DNA from 2 places in the Janthinobacterium algoris genome. Region 1 is predicted to be linked to the other one. Evidence: predicted binding sites of a transcription regulator. Region 1 holds the regulator's gene; the other holds the start of a gene.

Region 1 (7,949 bases):
TTTGCGTCCGCTGCACACGAATGCGGTGATTTTCGCCTTCGGCATCTGCGGCCTGTTCGCCACCTCGTACTACGTTGTACAACGCACCTGCCAGGTGCGCCTGTTTTCCGACAAACTGGCCGCTTTCACGTTCTGGGGCTGGCAAGCGGTGATCCTGTGCGCCGTCGTCACCCTGCCCATGGGCATGACGCGCGGCAAGGAATACGCCGAACTGGAATGGCCTATCGCCATCCTCATCGCCGTCGTCTGGATCGCTTACGCCATCGTGTTTTTCGGCACCTTGATCAAGCGCAAGGTCAAGCACATCTACGTGGCCAACTGGTTCTTCGGCGCCTACATCCTGGCCGTGACGATTTTGCACGTGGTCAATGGCGCTGTCATGCCAGCCTCGTTCACCAAGTCGTATTCCGCCTATGCGGGCGTGCAGGACGCCATGATCCAGTGGTGGTACGGCCATAACGCGGTGGGTTTCATCCTCACCGCCGGCTACCTGGGCATGGTCTACTACTTCATCCCGAAACAGGCCGAGCGCCCCGTGTACTCGTACCGCCTGTCCATCGTCCACTTCTGGGCGCTGATCTTCACCTACATGTGGGCCGGCCCGCATCACCTGCATTACACGGCATTGCCTGACTGGACGCAATCGATCGGCATGGTCTTCTCGCTGGTTCTGTTGGCACCAAGCTGGGGCGGCATGATCAACGGCATCATGACCCTGTCGGGCGCGTGGCACAAGCTGCGCACCGATCCGATCCTGAAATTCATGATCGTCTCGCTGTCGTTCTACGGCATCGCCACCTTCGAAGGTCCGATGATGTCGATCAAGACCATCAACTCGCTGTCGCACTACACCGACTGGACCGTTGCCCACGTACATGCGGGCGCCCTGGGCTGGGTGGGCTTCATCACCATGGGTTCGATCTACTATCTGCTGCCACGCCTGGCGGGCCGCACGCAGATGCACAGCACGCGCCTGGTCGACGTGCACTTCTGGGTGGCCACCATCGGCATCGTGCTGTACATCGCGGCAATGTGGATCGCCGGCGTGATGCAGGGCCTGATGTGGCGCGCGGTCAATCCGGACGGCACCCTGACCTACACCTTTGTCGAAAGCGTGAAAGCAACATATCCGTACTACGTGGTACGCGTGGCCGGTGGCCTGCTGTACCTGTCGGGTATGTGCATCATGGGCTACAACACCTGGATGACCTTGCGCGGCAGCAAACTCCCCGTCGCCCGCATTCCGGAACTGAACGCGGCGCACGCCTGATAGGAGCAAAAGCAAATGAAATTTTCACATGCATGGATTGAGAGAAACCCCTGGCTGCTGATCGCCCTGGTCACGGTGGTGATCAGCATCGGCGGCGCCGTCGAAATCATTCCCCTGTTCTTCCAGAAGAGCACGACGGAACCGGTCGCCGGCCTGAAGCCGTATTCGCCGCTGCGCCTGGCGGGCCGCGACATTTACGTGCGCGAAGGCTGCTACAACTGCCACTCGCAGATGGTACGTCCGCTGCGCGCGGAAACGGAACGCTATGGCCACTATTCGGTCGCTGGCGAGTTCGTGTATGACCGTCCGTTCCAGTGGGGTTCCAAGCGTACGGGGCCGGACCTGGCCCGCGTGGGCGCCCGCTACAGCGATGAATGGCACCGCACGCACTTGAACAACCCGCGCGACGTGGTGCCCGAGTCGAATATGCCGGCCTACCCATGGCTGGCGAAGACCAAGCTGGTGCCTGACGACATCATGCCGAAGATGCGCGCCCTGCAACGCCTGGGACAGCCGTACAGCGATGCGGAAATCACCGCCGGCCCGGCGCAGCTGCAGGACAAGACGGAAGAAGACGCCCTGGTCGCCTATCTGCAAGGCCTCGGTACATTAATCAAAACAAGGAATTAGCATGGCAATCGAAAACCTGTTTGACAGCGCCAGCAGCGTCATGACGGTGGTTTCCTTTACGACGTTCGTAGGCATCCTGTGGTGGACGTTCAGCCGCAGCAACAGCGACTTCGACGCGGCGGCACGCCTGCCGTTCGCCGATGACGCATTGGACTATCCGGCCGAGGCCGAGATGAGCGTGGCAAAGGAGCGCAACCATGGCTGACTTTACCAATGGCTTCTGGAATATCTACATTATCGTGCTGTCCTTGCTGGGCATCATCGGCTGCGGCGTGCTGCTGTACTCGCAGTCGAAAATCAAAGTGGTCGACGGCGCCCCTGCCGACGGCACCACGGGCCACGTCTGGGACGAGGACTTGAAGGAACTCAACACGCCAATGCCGCGCTGGTGGATGTGGTTGTTCTACATCACCATCGTCTTCGCCCTGGCGTATCTGTTCCTGTATCCGGGCCTGGGCAACTATGCCGGCAGCCTGGGCTGGAAATCGACTGGCCAGTACGAGGAAGAGCTGAAGAAGGCGGAAGCCGACTACGGCCCCCTGTTCAACAAGTACCTGAGCCAGGACTTGAAGACGGTGGCCGCCGATCCGCAGGCGCAAGCCATCGGCCAGCGTTTGTTCCTGACTTACTGCGCGCAATGCCACGGTTCGGATGCGCGCGGCAACAAGGGCTTCCCCAACCTGACCGACAAGGACTGGCTGTATGGCGGCGAACCTGACATCATCAAGACCACCATCCTGCACGGCCGCAATGGGCAGATGCCACCGATGGGCGCCGCCCTGGGCTCCGAAAAGGATGTCGAGAACGTGGCCCACTATGTGCTGAGCCTGTCCGGTTCCACCTCGGATCCCGTCAAGTCGGTGTTGGGCAAAGCCAAGTTCGGCGCCTGCATGGCCTGTCATGGCGCCGATGCGAAGGGCAACCCGATGCTGGGTTCGCCGAATCTGACGGACAAGATCTGGCTGTATGGCGGCAGTGCCGATACCATCATGGAAACCGTACGCAAGGGACGCAGCAACACCATGCCGGCCTTCAGCGATTTCCTCGGCGAGTCCAAGGTACACGTGCTGTCGGCCTATGTCTGGAGCCTGTCGAATCCCCAGACGCCCGTGAAATGATGTAATGGAACCTCAAGTCATCAAGATGTATGCGGCCCGCGAGCAAATCTACCCTCGCGAGGCCAAAGGACGCTACGCTACCTGGCGATGGGTATGCGTATGGCTTACCCAGCTGGCGTTCTACGGCTTGCCGTGGTTGACCTGGAATGGCAGGCAAGCCCTGCTGTTCGATTTGACCACGCGCAAGTTCTACATTTTCGGCGTCGTGCTGTGGCCCCAGGATTTCATCTATCTGGCGGCCCTGCTGATCATCTGTGCGTATTTGTTGTTCCTCGTCACGGCCATTGCCGGGCGGGTGTGGTGCGGGTTCTCTTGCCCGCAAACGGTATACACGGAAATCTTCCTGTGGGTCGAACGCCGCATCGAAGGCACGCGCAGCGCGCGCATGGCCCTCGACAAGCAGGGTCCCTCCGTGCGCAAGGCCTTCAAGAAGACGGCCAAGCACCTGGTGTGGGGCGCCATCGCCCTGTGGACGGGCTTTACCTTTGTCGGCTACTTCACGCCGATCAAGGAACTGGCGCAGGCGGTGACCACCTTGAATTTCGGTCCCTGGGAATGGTTCTGGGTCTTGTTCTACAGCCTGGCAACCTACGGCAACGCGGGCTGGCTGCGCGAGCAGGTGTGCAAATACATGTGCCCCTACGCACGCTTCCAGAGCGCCATGTTCGACCAGGACACGCTGATCATCACCTACGATACCAAGCGCGGCGAACCGCGTGGCGCCATGAGCAAGAAGGCCGGCAACAACGACAAGCTGGGCGATTGCATCGACTGCACCCTGTGCGTGCAGGTGTGTCCGACCGGCATCGATATCCGTAACGGCCTGCAGTATGAATGCATCGGTTGCGCCGCCTGCGTCGATGCCTGCAACAGCGTGATGGACAAAGTCGAGCGGCCACGGGGCTTGATACGCTACAGTACCGACCATGCGATGGAAAACAACTTCAATTCGAAGCAGATACGCCAGCGCGCCATGCGCCCGCGCGTGCTGATCTACACTTCCATCCTGGCTTTGATCATCATCGCCGTGTGTACTTCGCTGGCCTTGCGCACGCCCCTGAAAATGGACGTGATCCGCGACCGCGGTTCGATGGGACGCGAAGTGGAAGACGGCATGATCGAAAACGTCTACCGCCTGCAGATCATGAACACCTCGGAGCAAAGCCAGCATTTTAAAATCAGCGTCTCCGGCTTGCCGGGCCTGACCTTGCTGACGCGCGAAGAAGTGATGTTGCAGCCGACGGAAACGCTGGGCTGGCCGATCCGCCTGCGCGTGCCGCACGGGGTCGGCGAAAAGGGCTCGAACAAGATTGCGATCGAATTGCACTCGCTGGACGACCCATCGCTGCATGTACGTGAAAGCGCGGTATTCATCGTGCCGCGCTAATGTAGGAAGGCCAGTCCCCGCATGGGGACTGGCTGATCAAACAGGAGAAATATCATGTCCGACAGTCTCAAGCTGCAAGCACCCGTTGCACCGTGGTACAAGCATCGCTGGCCTTGGCTGCTGATGATCGGCCCAGGCCTGTCCGTGGTCGTCGGCAGCTTCATGGGCTATATCGCGTTTACGCAGCCCGATGCGCTGGTGGTGGGCGACTATTACAAGCAGGGCAAGGCAATCAACCAGGATTTGAAGCGCGACACGATCGCCAGCAACCTGGCAATGGATACCAGCTTATCCTATGATGTGGCGCACGCGCGCCTCAGTGGTTCCGTGCACAGCTTCGGCAAGGCTTACCAGGGTCCGCTGCAGCTGCATCTGGCGCATGCGACCTTGCCGGAAAAGGATATCAAGCTGCTGGTGCAGCCCGATGCGGCCGGCAACTTCTCGGTAGCGCTGCCGATGCTTGAGCGCAGCCGCTGGCAAGTGCTGGTGGAAAACGATAAACGCGAGTGGCGCCTGTCCGGCATCTGGACCTGGCCCCTGCAGCGCAGCATCGCGCTGCATGCTGACGCAGAGCTGTAAAGCTTACTTGCAGACGTCGGTACCAGCCGTAATGGCTTTCAACTTGGCGGGCTGCAAGATTTCAATTTCTCGATTCGAGACGCGCAGCCAGCCTTCCTTCTTGAACTTCGACAGCAGACGGCTGACGCTCTCGATGGTCAGCCCCAGGTAATTGCCAATTTCCTCGCGCGACATGCGCAACTGAAATTTGCTGGCCGAATAGCCGCGCGCTTCATAGCGTGAGGCCAGGTTGACGATAAAGGCGGCAAAACGCTGCGTCGCCTGCATATTACCCAGCAACAGCATCACGCTTTGCTCGCGCGTGATTTCCTGGCTCATCATGCGGTGGAAATGGCGCAACAGGGTCGGCATATTGCCCAGCAATTGTTCCAGGCTGGAAAACGGTATTTCACAGACTTCGCTGTCTTCCAGCGCCACGGCATTACAGTGGTGGCGGTCGGCGCTGATGGCGTCCATGCCCAGCAGTTCGCCGGCCATCTGGAAACCCGTCACCTGCTCTTCGCCACCCGGATTGATCTGGTACGTCTTGAAGTGCCCCAGGCGGATCGCATACAGGTTCTGGAACGAGTCGCCGATGCGGAACAGCGAGGCGCCGCGCACGATCTTGCGGCGGCGGCCGATGATCTGGTCCAGCCTGTCCATATCGCCCACATCGAGACCCATCGGCAGGCACAATTGATGCATGCTGCAGGTCGAGCATCGCGCACGCAACGCTTCCACGTTCACTATGGGCAAGGTGGGAGTGAGTAGCGCTTCAGTCATGTTAATACCTTTTAGAAAATGCAATAACAAGTTTACTGCATACACGGTTGCCGTGTGCCAATTTCACCGCAATTGCGCTGAATAAACGACGTTCTGACTTTAATTATATGGCAACATCGTCAAAAGCCCATGCGGGGAGGGCAATTTGCGCCGCGCCGCTTGCCAAGCTCGGGTATTGATAGGAAAATTCCTGACAGCATTATCTGCCGCCTGTGCCGCCCGGTACTGAAAAGGAAATCATGAAGCCTCTCGGCATTAAAGCAAAAGTCGCGCTAGCCACCAGCCTGACCTCGATCGCCATGATCGCGCTGGTCACCATGATCCAGGTGCAGCACATGCGCGCCGACTTCACCAAAGTGCTGCTGAGCCAGCAATCAGCCCTGATCACCCGCACCGCTGCCGAGCTCGACGACAAGCTGGGCATGCTGCTGCAGATCGTCGCGCTGACGGCCAGGCAGCAGCCGCCGGAATTGATCGCCCAGCCCGCCCAATTGCGCGAATACTATGCGCGCCGCGCGATGCTGGTGCTGTTCGACGACGTGCTGGTGCTCGATGCGCAAGGCGCCATCGTGGCCGACATGCCGCGGGTCGCGGGACGCGCCGGCATCAACGTCGGCGAGCGCGAATACTTCCAAACCGTCGTGCGCACGCGCCAGCCCATGATCACCGAGCCGATGCTGGGCAAATCAAGCGGCATGCCCATCGTGCAGATGGTGGCGCCCGTGCTCACCGCCGATGGCCAGGTGGCCGGCGTGGTGATTGGCGTGCTGCGCCTGTACAAGGATAACCTGCTGGGACGCCTGCGCTCGGAAAAGATCAGCAAGAGCGGCTATTACTTCATCCTCACGCGCGGCGCCGTGCCGCGCTACGTGCTGCATCCCGACACCAGCCGTTTGCTGCAGCCGCGCCAGCCGAACGCCAACCTGACGACCACGCAGTTGCTGAAGGAAGATGGCGAAGGCAGCATGGTCAGCACCAACAACCGCGGCATCACGGCCGTCAACAGCTTCAAGCGCCTGAAATCCGTGAACTGGCTGCTGGGTGCCTCGCTGCCCGTCGAGGATGCCTTCGAACCCTTCGATGGCGTACTGTACCGGCTGGTACTGTGGAGCATCCTCGCTTCGCTGCTGGCTGCTTTTGTTCTGGGCTGGGTCACCGTGCGCCTGCTGTCGCCGCTGGTACGCCTGCGCGACACCCTGCTGGCCCTGCGCACCAGCGGCAACCGCTTCACTCCCGTGCCGGTGCAGCAGCGCGACGAGATCGGCGAACTGACGGAAGCGTTCAACGGCCTGATGAGCGAACGCGACCGCCTGCAGCAGGAGCTCGAATCGCGCGCGGCAGAGCTGGAACAGGAGCGTGACCGGGCCGAGGCGGCCAACCGCGCGAAGAGCGATTTCGTGGCCAACATGAGCCATGAAATCCGCACGCCCCTGAATGCCGTGCTGGGCATGGTGTACTTGCTGGGCAATACCAAGCTCGATACGGAACAGCGCAAGTATCTGACCATGGTGCGCGTGGCGGGCCAGTCGCTGCTGGGCATCCTCAACGACGTGCTCGATTATTCGAAGATCGAGGCGCGCCGCATGGAATTGTCGCCCGTCGAATTCGATCTCGACGAAGTCATGAATACCCTGGCCACGACGATGACCATGAATGCGGGCGAAAAGGAGCTGGAACTGGCCATCGCCGTCGAACCCGACGTGCCGCGGCGCCTGGTAGGCGACGCCCAGCGCCTGCAGCAGATTCTCGTCAACCTGGCCGGCAATGCCATCAAGTTCACCGAGAGCGGCGAAGTGGTGGTGGCCGTCAGTCTGGCCGAGAGCGAAAACGGGCGCGCCTGGCTGCGCTTCGAAGTGCGCGACACGGGCATCGGCATGACGGAGCTGCAGCAACAGCAGCTGTTTTCCGCGTTTTCACAGGGCGACCAGAGCATCACGCGGCGCTTCGGCGGCACGGGCCTGGGCCTGGCCATCAGCAAGCAGCTGATCCACATGATGGGCGGCGACATCGCCGTCGCCAGCAGCGAAGGCAAGGGCAGCCGCTTCTGGTTCAGCGTGCCGTTCGACATGCTGGCGCAGCCGGCCGAAACGCGGCGCACGCCGGCCTTGGGCCAGCTGCGCCTGCTGGTGGCCGACGATAACCGCACCACCCGCGAACTGATCGTCAAGCTGATCGAGGCGTGGGGCTGGCTGGCCGACGAAGT
Region 2 (7,949 bases), on a different contig from region 1:
ACGCCGCGAAGCGGCGCTCAGCAGCGCCATGCGCGTCGAACAACTGGCTGACAGCTTGTCGCAGGCGGCCGTCACCCTGCATGGCGCCGTCATGCGCGCTATCCGCAAGCGCGCCAGCCAGGGAGCAAACGGCATCAGCCACAGCCAGGCACAGGCCGTCTTCGCCCTGGAAGTGGCCTTGCGCCAGCAAGCCAACCAGCTGTATGCCGATGCGGCCGGGCACACGGTGGACGGCCTGGAAACGGCGCAGCGCCAGCTCAGCGGCCTGCTTGACACGGTGCGCCTGCGCATTGCCCGCAACGACGACGTGCGGCACTGGATCAGCCTGGCAACGAGCTTGTTGCACCTGGGCAGCGCCGTCCTGGCAGGCAATCCCGAGCGCATCCTCGGCACCCTGGGCAAGGTGCGTGAGCGGCTGCAAGAGATGGCGCCGGACTGATTGAAATTGGCTAGCGAGCGCCTATACTGGGACAGCCCCGCATGGCAATCGTGCCGGCGGAGCGATGGCCAGAGGAGACCAACATGCGTATCGAACCGTATTTGCAATTCGATGGAAACTGCGCGCAAGCGCTGGAATACTACCGCCAGCACCTGCATGGCACAGACCTGTGCCTGATGCCGTATCGCGGCTCACCAGGCCAGGAGCAAGTCAAGGAAGACTGGTACGACAAGATCATGCATGGCTCCGTGCAGCTGGGGGCCACCATGCTGATGGGCTCGGACGGCGGCTGCACCGAGGATGGCGCCAAGGGCATGAGTGGCTGCTCGGTCTGCCTAACCCTCGACACGCCGGAGGAAGCGGAACGGGCTTTCGACGCACTCGCGCGTGACGGCAACATCCAGATGCCATTGGAGGAAACGTTCTGGGCCAAACGCTTCGGCATGCTGAAAGACCAGTTCGGCGTGGCCTGGATGGTCAACTGCTTGAAAGAACCAGCATAGAACAGCCCTTGCCTGCCTGCGCCGCATCAAACGCGGCGCGGGCATTAGCGCAAGCAGAGCGGCCAATCCTGGACTACCATGTAGGAGAGACTCCTATCGGGGACAGCCATGAATGGATTGCCGCAAGACCAGTTGCAGCGCCTGCAGGGCGTGCTGGAGCAACGCAAGCTGGCGTTGCTGGAACAGCTCGAGAACGAAGCTGCCGAGGCGGATGCGCGCGCCTCGCTGCTCAATGAAATAGAAGCCTCGCCTGCCGACAACGCCAGCGTGCGCACCTTGAACGCCCTCGTCAGCGAAGCGGCCGAGCACAACCTGGCGCAGCTGGCCATCATCAAGCACGCGCTGGCCAAATCTGCCAATGGCAGCTATGGCCTGTGCGACAACTGCGGCGAAGCCATCGGCCTGTCTCGCCTGAATGCGCGCCCCGAGGCGCGCCTGTGCATCGATTGCCAGACGCGGCTGGAAAAAAACCAGCGCTGACCTGGTGCTGCGGCAAGGGGGCAAGGCATCGCTGCCCCGCCCCCTGCTTTCCATCCGCGCTGCCATGCTGCTGTTCGTCTTCCCGTCAGCCTCTGTGTGCCGGCTGGGTGGACGGGTCTCCTCTACTGCCATTGCCCTACTGCAAGCTCTACGCTTGCTTAACTCATGTGCTGCCCGCCATTGATGGCGATATTCGCGCCCGTGACGAACGCCGCTTCGTCGGACGCCAGGTAGGCCACCAGGGCCGCCACCTCGTCCGGCTCGCCCAGGCGGCCCAGGGGAATCTGCGGCAGGATCTTCGTTTCCAGGATATTGGCCGGCACGGCTGTCACCATCTGCGTGCGCAGGTAACCGGGCGAGACGGTGTTGACGGTGATGCCGTGGCGCGCCACTTCCAGTGCCAGCGCCTTGCTGAAGCCATGCACGCCCGCCTTGGCGGCCGCGTAGTTGCACTGGCCAAACGCGCCCTTCTGGCCATTCACGGACGAGATGTTGATGATGCGGCCCCAGCGGTTGGCCAGCATCGGTTCGAGCACCTGCTTGCTCATGTTGAACAGGCTGTCGAGATTGGTGCGCATGACCTCGGCCCAGTGCGGCAATTCCATCTTGCGCATGCTCTGGTCGCGCGTGATACCGGCGTTATTGACCAACACATCGATGCGGCCGAACTGCCCAAGCACGCGTGCCACGGCTACGCTGCAGGCGTCGAAATCGCCCACGTCGATGGCCAGCGGATGAAAATAATACTGCTGCGCCTGCTGCTCGTCGAGCCAGCTTTCCACGCGCGCGTTGCCAGGCGTGTGCGCCGCCACGACGGCAAAGCCCGCCGCATGCAGGCGCCGGCACAAGGCCGTGCCCAGGCCACCCATGCCGCCCGTGACCAGCGCTACCTTTTGTTCCTTCATTGCTATCTCTCCCCCGCTTGTTATGGTTGTTCTGCGTGGGATCAAGTGTAGGAGCAGTTTTTATCGCCAGCTTTGCGCCAGATCAAGTGCTCAGCCTGATGCAGTCGTGCGCGGCCGACACCCCGGACTGTGCCAAAATGGCCGCTAGTGCACAGCGAGAGGCCAGGCCATGACGTATAAAACCGTATTGCTCCACATTGACGACAGCGCCGGGCGCGCCGCCCGCATCGAAGCGGCCGCCAGCATCGCCCAGGCTTGCGGTGGCCACCTGACGGGCGTGTCCCTGACGGGCGTGTCACGCCTGCTGTACCAGAACCAGCCCGACCTCGATGCCGACCCCAACCTGAGTCTGCACCTCAATTTCCTGAGAGAGCGGGCGACGCGCGCACTCGACGGTTTCGAGGCGCAGGTGCGCGCGGCCGGCGTCGCCTCGTTCGAACAGCGCGTGCTCGACGACGAGGCGGCGGGCGGCATCAGCTTGCTGGCCCGCTATGCGGACCTGGTGGTGATCAGTCAATACAATGCCAAGGATAAATCGCCGTCCGTGATGCGCGACTTTCCCGCCTATGTGCTGCTGCATTCGGGACGTCCCGTGCTGATCGTGCCGTATGCGCCGCCACTGCCCCTGCTGGCGCCGCCGGCGGCCGCGCGCAATGTGCTCATTTCCTGGAATGCCAGCAAGGAAGCGAGCCGCGCCGTGACCGCCGCCCTGCCCCTGCTGCAGCGCGCCGCGCAAGTCCACGTGGCCATCTTCGATGCCCAGGTGCATGCCACCGAACACGGCGAACAGCCGGGCGCCGAGCTGACGCACTACCTGGCGCGCCATGGCGTGGAAGCGCGGCTGCATTTGCTCGACGGTGGTGGCGTACGGCGCGGCGATATCGGCGAAGCGCTGTTGTCGCAGGCGGCGGACCTGTCGGCGGACTTTCTGGTGATGGGAGCGTATGGTCATTCGCGCCTGCGCGAAACCATCCTGGGCGGCGTCACGCGCACCATTTTGCAGCGCATGACGATCCCCGTGCTGATGGCGCACTAGAGCCTGTTGAAAGCAGCGGGCTAAGCCCCTTGCCAGGGCTGGCTGCGGATCTTGGCCACCTGGCGCTGCGCCAGCCACTGCCACAGCTGTAGCGCGTCGCCCTGCGGCAGGGCCGACATGTGGCGCGGACTGGCCAGCGCGATTTCGCAATCGCGGTCCGACCATTCTTCAAAAGTGACTTCGCCTCCGCTAGCGACCTCGACCTGATACATCAAGCCATCGTCGTAGCCAAAGCGCAACAGGACAGCGGCCGGGCTGCCGTCCGGCGTGATGGCGCCGCCGCGATAGACTTCGGCCAGCGCATCAGCCAGCTGTGCCGGCGAGGGCGCGCAGATGTCGCGCCCGTCGGCCCGTGTCAGAATGAACCATGCCTGTGTCATGACGCGCCCTCCTATTCATACTCGTTAGCATGCGAGGCAAGTACTACAGGCAGTCACCTTGGTCCAGTATCACTTCGGGCGCACGGAAACTATCCCTGTCGGCATTGTTTACCAATAATTACGAATACTGACAAGTATCATACCTAAATTCCGTGCGGCGCGGCATATATGCATATGGCACGGCGGGTGCGCCGATTCACGCCACCAGCACGGGAATGCTGAGCGGATCGAAGTCGTGCCAGTCGCCATTGGCAATCGTGCCTTCCGCTTCCTCGATATGCTCGGCGCCGAGCCGGTGCAGCGCCTCGAGCGCCCGTTCGCGCTCGTCGAGGCCGCCCAGCGCGACGGCGATCAGCATGCCCGGATGCCGGGGCTGGCGGCGGTTTTCGCCGTTGTTCTCACCATGCTTTTCGGCTTCACCCGCCTCCTTCATCTTGTTGAAACTGTAGAGCGAGCCCACGTGGGCGCCCACCAGCGCCCCCACTACCGGACCCAGCGACCCTGTCGCCAGGGTGGCGGCGGCGCCGATGCCGGCGCCTACCACAGCGCCCACGGCCACGCCTTCCACCACGCCTTCCGGCGTCTCTTTGGCGCCGGGCGACATGTCGCGGTCGCCACCGAGCGCATGCAAATCATGCTGGCCCGGCTGGTTGACAAAGAAGGCGCTGATGCGGCTGTCGGGAAAGCCCGCCTGGTTCAGGGCGGCGCGCGCGGCGTCGATCTGTTCCTGCAACTGAAAATGACCTGCGATGATGCGTGACATGATACTGCCCTCCTGGTCGGCTGCGGGCGCACCATGCGCCACCAGGATAGCGTGCGCCGGACAGCGCCAGCATACCGTTCGCTTACGCACATAGCCGCTCACTCATGCGGATACACCGAACGGACTGCGTATATCGGACAGAAATTGTTGTGCGCGCGCATGTTGCGGCCGCGCAAAGAAATCCTCGGGCGCAGCCCGCTCCAGCACTTCTCCGTGGTCCATGAACCAGACGCGGTCCGCCACTTCGCGCGCGAAACCCATCTCGTGCGTGACGCACACCATCGTCATGCCGCCCTGCGCCAGATCGCGCATCACTTGCAGCACTTCGCCCACCATTTCCGGGTCCAAGGCGCTGGTGGGTTCATCAAACAGCATCAGCGGCGGCTGCATGGCCAGCGCGCGGGCAATCGCCACGCGCTGCTGCTGGCCACCCGAGAGTGCCGCCGGCATGGCGCGCGCCTTGTGCGCCAGCCCCACGCGCTCCAGCAAGGCCAGCGCCCGCTCTTCCGCTTCGCGCCGGGTAAGACCGCGCAAGTGCTGCGGCGCCAGCGCGCAATTGTCCAGCACGGACAAGTGTGGAAACAGGTTGAATTGCTGGAACACAAAACCGATGTGCGAGCGGAAGGCGTTCACATCCAGCCCCGGCGCATGGATATCCTGGCCCGCCACCGTGATGCGGCCCGAAGCGATCGCCTCCAGGCGATTGATGGCGCGGATCAGGGTCGACTTGCCGGAGCCTGACGGCCCGCACACCACCAGTACTTCGCCCTTGGCGACGTGTTCATTGATGCCGCTCAAGGCGTGATAGTCGCCATAGTATTTGTTGACGTTGTCAAAGCTAATCATGCAGCCGCTTTCAGGAGTCGTGCCTGGCGCCGCTCGAGCCAGAAGGCGGCGCGCGACAGGCTGAAACACAAAACAAAATACGTCATGCCCAGCAGGAAATACACTTGCACGGGCTTGGTCAGCACCAGGCCATTGACTTGCGAGGCGATGAACGACACTTCGGCCAGGCCGATGATGGTGCCCAGCGAGGTTTCCTTGATGGTCGAGACGAACTGGTTCACCAGCGAGGGCAGCATATGGCGCATTGCCTGCGGCAACACCACCGTACGCATGCTGTCCAGATAGTTCAAGCCCAGCGAACGGGCCGCCTCCACCTGTCCGCGTGGCACGGCTTGCACGCCGGCGCGCACAATTTCCGCCAAATACATGCCGTCGAAGATGACGAGGGCGGCCAGCATGGTGCCGAATTGCCCGCTTTCGTGCCCCGTGATGCTGGGCAGGAAGAAATAGGCCCAGAAGATGACCAGCAGCAAGGGGATGCCCCGCACCACGTGGATCAGCGCAGCCACAGGCCAGCGCAGCAGGCGCCAGGGACTCAGGCGTGCCAGGCCCAGCAGCAAGCCGAACGGCAGGCTGAGCACCAGCGCCAGGCTGGCCAGCAGCACCGTCAGCGCCAGGCCGCCCAGCGGTCCCTCGGGATAGCGGCCAACGAGAAAATACAGCCAGTAATCGTCGATGAGTTCCAGCATCAGGACACCTTCCTTTGCAGCAAGGCCGCCAGGCTGGCGATCAGCAAGGAGACGGCCAGGTAGGCCACGCCGGCAAAGACGAACGCCTCGACGCTGCGGAACGAAGCCGCTTCCACGCGCTGCGTCTGGTACATCAGCTCGGCCACGCCAATGACGGTGGCGATACTGGTGTTTTGCCACAGGTTCAGGGTTTGCGACAGCAACGGTGGCGCGGCCAGCCGCAGCGCCTGCGGCACGATGCACAGGCGCATGGTGGCGAGAAAACTGAAGCCCAGCGCCCGTCCCGCCTCGAATTGCTGGACAGGAATGGCGCGGATGCCGCTACGGATATCTTCCGCCATGTAGGCGGCCGTGTACAAGGTCAGGGCGGTGATGGCGCTGACGGCCTCGATATTGCCGGCATACAAGCGTTCCTTCCACGTGTCGGGCAGCAATTCGGGCGCGCCGAAATACCAGAACAGGAAGTGGGCCAGCAAGGGCACGTTGCGGATCAGCTCGACGTACGCGGCGCCCAGCCCGTTGAGCAGGCGCGACGGGGCGAGGCGCAGCATGGCCACGCCACACGCCAGCGGCAAGGCCAGCAGCAAGGTGATGCCCATCAGTTGCAAGGACAGCAGCAAGCCGGAGACCAGCCAGTCGCGGTAGTCGCCGGACAGCAAAAAGTTCAGATCAAACATGCGGAAGAGTCAGGCTAAATTCAGGCGTCGATCTTGTCCGATTCGATCTTGAAAGTACGTTTTTGAAACTTGACATTGCTCGTCGGGCCATACCATTTGAAGAACAGTTTTTCTGCCTCGCCCGACTTTTCCAGTCCGCGCAGCACCTGGTCGACAGCCGTCTTCACGCCCGTCTCACCCTTGCGAATGCCGAAGGCAAACACTTCCTGGCTGATGTTTTGCGGCAGCACAATATAGTCCTTTTGCGCGGCGCCCAGCTTGGCGTAGTTGTTCAGCAGCGAGACTTCATCGTCGACATAGCCAACGCCCTTGCCTTGCTGCAAGCCCAGGTAGGCCTGGCCCGCCGTCTCGAACGTCACCACGTCCACGCCGGGCACGGCCTTGCGGATATTCGGTTCCTGCGTGCCGCCCTTGACGGTCAGCACTTTCTTGCCGGCCAGGCCAGCGACCGTCGTGATATTGCTGCTTTTCTTCACCAGCACGCGCTGGCCCGTGTAAAACGTCGACAGGGAAAAATCGATCAGCGCTTCGCGTTCCTTGTTATGCGTCAGGGACGCCGTCAGGATATCGATGCGGCCTTGCTGCAATTCGGGAATGCGGGCAGCCACGGCCAGCTGTTTGATCACCGGTTTGACGCCGAGGCCCTGGGCGATGGCGCGGCACAGGTCCACTTCATAGCCAACCAGCTGGCGCGACTTGGCGTCGATGAAACTGTTCGGCTCGTCCGTGCCCAGGGTGCCGCAGACCAGCTCGCCTTTCGCCTTGATGGCGGCCAGCTGGTCCGCTTGCGCCACCTGCGTGAAGGCGATGGAGGTGAAAAGAAGCGCGGCGAAATGAAGACGGGTCTGCATGGGATTCCTCTGGTGGCGTAATGAATGCCGCCATTAAACCGCAACGCGCTTATTTCCAAAAAGGAATCTTTTCACCCTTGCATATGAAGAATTCATCTAAGCCGTCATCTAAGGCGCCAGCGCCTTCGTCTCGCCACCCAGGCGCAGGATCGCCGCCTTGGCCCCCACGGCGCCCGGATAGCGGGGATCGAGCTGCAGTGCCTGCCGGTAAGCCGCGACGGCCTGCGGACGCAAGCCTTGCTCAACATAAAACTCGGCCAGGCTATCCTGTAAATTCGCGTCGCGCGGATGCAGGCTGACAGCCGCCTGCAGCACGGCCATGCCTTGCGCGACGGCGCCGCTGCCTTTCAAGCGGTAGGCTTCCAGATTCAGCGCCGCAG

What was found. Region 1 encodes FNR, which switches genes on or off when oxygen is low (the NO sensors DNR and NnrR bind a similar motif). Its sites were predicted from a motif close to TTGATNNNNATCAA; they were not measured.
Region 2: ACQ4W7_RS12435 (universal stress protein) is a predicted target of FNR. The motif match lies at 2,400-2,413, and genes of this name have one in related genera.

The regions. Positions count from the first base shown of each region.
Region 1 covers NZ_JBNYXZ010000003.1:57,598-65,546, forward strand. Annotated here, with positions in the region: gene ccoN (cytochrome-c oxidase, cbb3-type subunit I) at 1-1,270, shown strand, start outside; gene ccoO (cytochrome-c oxidase, cbb3-type subunit II) at 1,286-1,900, shown strand; gene ACQ4W7_RS05215 (cbb3-type cytochrome oxidase subunit 3) at 1,902-2,105, shown strand; gene ccoP (cytochrome-c oxidase, cbb3-type subunit III) at 2,098-3,018, shown strand; gene ccoG (cytochrome c oxidase accessory protein CcoG) at 3,023-4,405, shown strand; gene ACQ4W7_RS05230 (FixH family protein) at 4,460-4,984, shown strand; gene fnr (fumarate/nitrate reduction transcriptional regulator Fnr) at 4,988-5,746, opposite strand; gene ACQ4W7_RS05240 (response regulator) at 5,986-7,949, shown strand, end outside.
Region 2 covers NZ_JBNYXZ010000007.1:106,789-114,737, reverse strand. Annotated here, with positions in the region: gene ACQ4W7_RS12455 (hypothetical protein) at 1-439, shown strand, start outside; gene ACQ4W7_RS12450 (VOC family protein) at 523-942, shown strand; gene ACQ4W7_RS12445 (TraR/DksA family transcriptional regulator) at 1,051-1,422, shown strand; gene phbB (acetoacetyl-CoA reductase) at 1,581-2,327, opposite strand; gene ACQ4W7_RS12435 (universal stress protein) at 2,497-3,363, shown strand; gene ACQ4W7_RS12430 (hypothetical protein) at 3,384-3,743, opposite strand; gene ACQ4W7_RS12425 (hypothetical protein) at 3,940-4,506, opposite strand; gene ACQ4W7_RS12420 (amino acid ABC transporter ATP-binding protein) at 4,609-5,352, opposite strand; gene ACQ4W7_RS12415 (amino acid ABC transporter permease) at 5,349-6,041, opposite strand; gene ACQ4W7_RS12410 (amino acid ABC transporter permease) at 6,041-6,718, opposite strand; gene ACQ4W7_RS12405 (transporter substrate-binding domain-containing protein) at 6,739-7,569, opposite strand; gene ACQ4W7_RS12400 (serine hydrolase domain-containing protein) at 7,678-7,949, opposite strand, start outside.